Regions from separate parts of the Pseudomonas sp. B21-017 genome, predicted to be linked through region 1. Evidence: riboswitches for the same ligand, from Rfam matches in the RefSeq annotation. Region 1 holds a riboswitch; the other holds the start of a gene.
The links. Region 1 has a riboswitch for cobalamin ahead of cobO (cob(I)yrinic acid a,c-diamide adenosyltransferase). Riboswitches for the same ligand answer to the same signal wherever they lie in the genome.

Region 2: another riboswitch for cobalamin. It lies ahead of LOY28_RS11265 (CbtB domain-containing protein); the one in region 1 lies ahead of cobO (cob(I)yrinic acid a,c-diamide adenosyltransferase).

Annotation. Positions count from the first base shown of each region.
Region 1 covers NZ_CP087194.1:4,732,133-4,734,329, forward strand. Annotated here, with positions in the region: gene LOY28_RS21275 (cobyrinate a,c-diamide synthase) at 1-687, opposite strand, end outside; gene cobO (cob(I)yrinic acid a,c-diamide adenosyltransferase) at 684-1,295, opposite strand; cobalamin riboswitch at 1,376-1,611, opposite strand; gene LOY28_RS21285 (hypothetical protein) at 1,766-2,197, shown strand, end outside.
Region 2 covers NZ_CP087194.1:2,470,911-2,473,107, forward strand. Annotated here, with positions in the region: gene LOY28_RS11255 (cobalamin biosynthesis protein) at 1-137, opposite strand, end outside; gene LOY28_RS11260 (CbtA family protein) at 134-838, opposite strand; gene LOY28_RS11265 (CbtB domain-containing protein) at 850-1,053, opposite strand; cobalamin riboswitch at 1,175-1,403, opposite strand; cobalamin riboswitch at 1,522-1,735, shown strand; gene cobW (cobalamin biosynthesis protein CobW) at 1,837-2,197, shown strand, end outside.

The DNA.
Region 1 (2,197 bases):
CACTTCAGGCGCGGCGAATTCCACGGCAGGCGGTAAAGCCACGTCGCAACTGCTGGCCAGCGAGGCGGCGGCTGCATCGAGGCGCAGATCGAGATCATTCAATTCGCTGGCCTGTACCAGGCCGAGGTGCCGACTCGGCAATTCGATGCCGATTTCCCGGGACAGCGCGCCGTACCAGCGCAAGCCTTCTGTCAGACTGCCTTCGAGCAATTGCGCATGACGCAGGGTGCCAACCCGGTTGGCCAACACACCGGCAAACGGCAAATCCGGCTGATAGCGCGCAAGCCCCAGGGCCAGTGCGCCAAAGGTCTGCGCCATCGCGGTGCCGTCAATCACGCCGAGCACCGGCACACCGAAATGCCGCGCCAGGTCGGCACTGGACGGCGTACCGTCGAACAACCCCATGACGCCTTCGATGAGAATCAGGTCAGCTTCGCCAGCGGCTTCCCACAACAGGCGACGACTTTCCTGCTCGCCAACCATCCACATGTCCAGCTGATAGACCGGCGCACCGCTGGCGCGCTCGAGAATCATCGGATCGAGAAAGTCCGGGCCGCATTTAAACACACGCACCTTGCGCCCCTGATTGCGGTGCAAGCGGGCGAGCGCGGCGGTGACGGTGGTCTTGCCCTGACCGGAGGCCGGCGCGGCAATCAGTACCGCCGGGCATTGACGTGGTTGATTCACAACTCGACGCCTTTTTGCGCCTTGATCCCGGCCTGGAAGGCGTGCTTGATCATGCCCATTTCGGTGACGGTGTCAGCCAGTTCGATCATCTCCGGTTTGGCGCCACGGCCAGTGACCACCACATGCTGCATCGGCGGACGGGCCTGCAAGTCGCTGAGCACCTGATCGAGATCGAGGTAACCGTGCTTGAGGGCGATGTTCAATTCATCGAGTACCACCAGGCCAATCGACGGATCGCTCAGCAGTTCGCGGGACACCGCCCACGCAGCTTCGGCGGCGGCGATGTCACGCTGGCGGTCCTGGGTTTCCCAGGTGAAGCCCTCGCCCATCACATGAAAACGCACCTGCTCCGGGAAACGCCGGAAGAACAGCTCCTCGCCGGTGCTGCTGCGCCCCTTGATGAACTGCACCACACCGCATTGCATGCCGTGGCCCATGGAGCGCGCAAGCATGCCGAACGCCGAACTGCTTTTGCCTTTACCGTTGCCGCTCAGCACCAGCAGCAGGCCGCATTCATTCGGCGAATTGGCGATGCGTTCGTCGATCACGGCTTTTTTGCGCAGCATGCGCGCCAGATGGCGTTCGTCACGATCGGGGGTATCAGTCATGGGGGAGCTCTCCGTTGAGGCTGGATAACGGCGGGCAGGCACAAGAATAGACGGCAAGAAGCCTGGCATCGCCCACCGTGATGCCGCTGAATGGATCAGGCCGGTCTCCGGGCTCATGAGCGGCCTCAAGGCCAACTGCGCGCCTTCCCATGTCGACAGTCGACACAGTGGCTCAAGGCACAGTCTTCACTCATTTACCGTTGCGGGGGCAGCGCCGGGATCGTGATCATTCTTCGCTGGAAGAAATCCACTCACCGGCTTCCCTGTTTCACTCTGTCGACCAAGGCCACAGAGCACCTGAAACAAGCCGCGAAGGTTAGAGGGTTGGGGGTGGAGCGTCAATTAAAGACGGGACGCCTTCCGGCGAATAACTGCCGCCGATCAATTATCTGACGCCAATCTTGTGCCACACTGCCAGCAGTGATATCAAAGAGCCACAACCTCATAACACAATAACAAGGGTGAGCCACATGCAAGGCATGATCATCAGCAATCCGAAGCTGGAATTCCTGCGCCCGGTGCTGGAACGCTGGTTTGACTGTATCGACCGCTACAACGCCGTGCGCGGCGATAACGATACGCCTTACTGGTACGACGAAAACGCCAACCTCGGCCTGCTCTCTGCCGCAGCCTGGATGGCGGAAATGGTCACGCTGCAGCAAACACCGTCGCGCAAACAGACCGAAGAAGGCGAACGCAACGCCCGCGCCGATCTGTTTATCGCCACCAGCGAAGAACGCGCGTACCTGCAGGCCACCCAGCGCTGGCCGCGGGTCAACAACCTGAACCTGACCCAGGCACTGGCGGACATCACCAGCGACGCGAAGCGCATCAGCTACGCCAGCGACCTGAAACTCGGCTGCCTGTTTGTCGCCCCACAAAAAGCCCAGCACAGCGCCACC
Region 2 (2,197 bases), 2.3 Mb from region 1:
AGGGCCTTGATCTCACGAAGCTCGATTTGATGGGCCTGTAGCGCCTGATCGAGCAGCGCCCGCAGCGTGCTGACGGGGCAGCCGCGCTGGCAGCCCAGGCCGACCACCAGGGTCGGCACTGTGCCGTTTTCAGTCATGCGCTGTAATGGCCATCGCTTTTGCGGCGGAACAACCAGGCGCTGATCAGGCCCAGGGCCAGCCAGAACGCCACGTTGGTCAACTGCGAAGCGATTTTGAATTGCGCTTCCAGGGCTTCCGGCGCCAGCATCGAATGGACTTCCGGTTGTGGTGCGCCAATCACATGCGGCACGGCCAGGATCGCCACGCCGAGAGCTTTCATCAGCCAGTGACGGCTGAACACGATCAACGCGATGCCGACGGCCGTGGACGCGGCAGTGCCGATCCACCAGATTTGCCGTTGCGCCAGATCAGCCGCGGCAGTGCCCGGCAGCTCAGGCGGCAGGCCGAGAGTCGGAGCCAGTACGAACGTCGCATAACCGGCCAGGCCCCAGAGCAGGCCCTGAGAGGTTTTGGTCGGTGCGCGCAGGGTGTAAAGACCGGCGAGCATCAGGGCGAAACCGACGGCTACCACCAGGTTGCCGCCGGTAGTAGACAGCACGCGCTGCCAGCCGTCTTCCGGTTCCCAGGCTTCGGCATCGTGGGTATGAGCGACTGCGCCCGCGGCGTGCTCGTGGATTTCAACAGCAGTCGGCTCGGATTTTTCGTAGGTCTCGGCCTGCAAAATCAGCGGGGAGACCCAGAAGCTTTGCAGCAGGGTCAATAGCAGGGCGGCCAGCAGCCCGGTGAAACCTGCGGTTTGCGCAATACGCTTGATCATCTCAGCAGGTCTCAATGGCACGGAAAGGCAGAGCTGTGACGGGTATCGTGCGCGGCGTTGTGCACCGCTTCGATGTGCGAGAAACCGGCGAAATACACAAGGCTGGCGCCAAGGATCGACGCACACACGGCGGCGGTCAGGCGTTGAGTCAGGGTCGTGGTGGTGCTGGCGATGCTCTTGTCGGTGTTGCTGGCGGTGCTGCTGATGATCGTCATGGCGCTTCCCTCTGGTCTGTCAGCGGGTGAATAGAGCGCATGAAAATCTCCGCACGCCAAGGGCTCGCAGAGATTTCGAACAGCGCCCGCCCACCGCGGGTTTGTTATTCAGTGAACGTAAAAGTCACTTTGTGTTGCGGGCCGGTCTCCGGGCTCGCGAGGGGCTGGGCTTGCGCCTGGACCTGCAAGCATCACCTTCCCATGCCATATGACCGGCACAGTGGATCTGACGCTTCACTCGCTTACCGTTGCGGGGGCAGCACCGGACTGACATGGCTTTAGAGTAAAGCACATGATTCACCGGTTTCCCGTTTCACCCTGTGAAGGGCACCCGTAACAAGGCGTGTAGGAGAGCATGGGCGAGGGCGGGGAGTCAATTGGCAGGGGTTCTCACTTGGATACCAAAATGATTGGCTCTTTGTAAGTGCGGGTGGCGTGCGCAGTGATTGACCCGCCCCCACACGATGCGTAGCCTTGCGCTTTCGAGGTTCTTCGGCGTCTGTCGAAGCTAAGAAGGGAACGCGGTCGATGCCGCGGCTGCCCCCGCAACTGTGAACGGTGATGTTCGCTGCCACGCCACTGCAAACCCTGTGCAACGGGTTCGCGGGAAGGCGCAGCGAATGCCGGGCCAACGCCCGGCGCACCGTCAGCCAGGAGACCTGCCTCGACACAGATTCTCACTTTCAACCGGGCGGGGTGATCCGGTGGCGAACTCTTCAGGCACGCGCGCCCGCGTTGCCGGTTGTCGTCCCGTATGCCCGCCACCTTGCCAAAGGGCATCCGATGAAAACACTGGCCAAACTCCCCGTCACCATCGTTACCGGCTTCCTCGGTTCGGGCAAAACCACCTTGCTGCGGCACATGCTCGACAACGCCCAGGGCCGTCGCATCGCGGTGATCGTCAACGAGTTCGGCGAGCTGGGCATCGACGGCGAGATCCTCAAGCAGTGCTCAATCGGCTGCACCGAAGAAGAGGCCAGCGGCCGCGTCTACGAGTTGGCCAACGGCTGCCTGTGCTGCACCGTTCAGGAAGAATTCTTCCCGGTGATGCGCGAGTTGGTTGCTCGCCGCGGCGACCTCGACCACATCCTCATCGAAACCTCGGGCCTGGCCCTGCCAAAGCCTTTGGTTCAAGCCTTCCAGT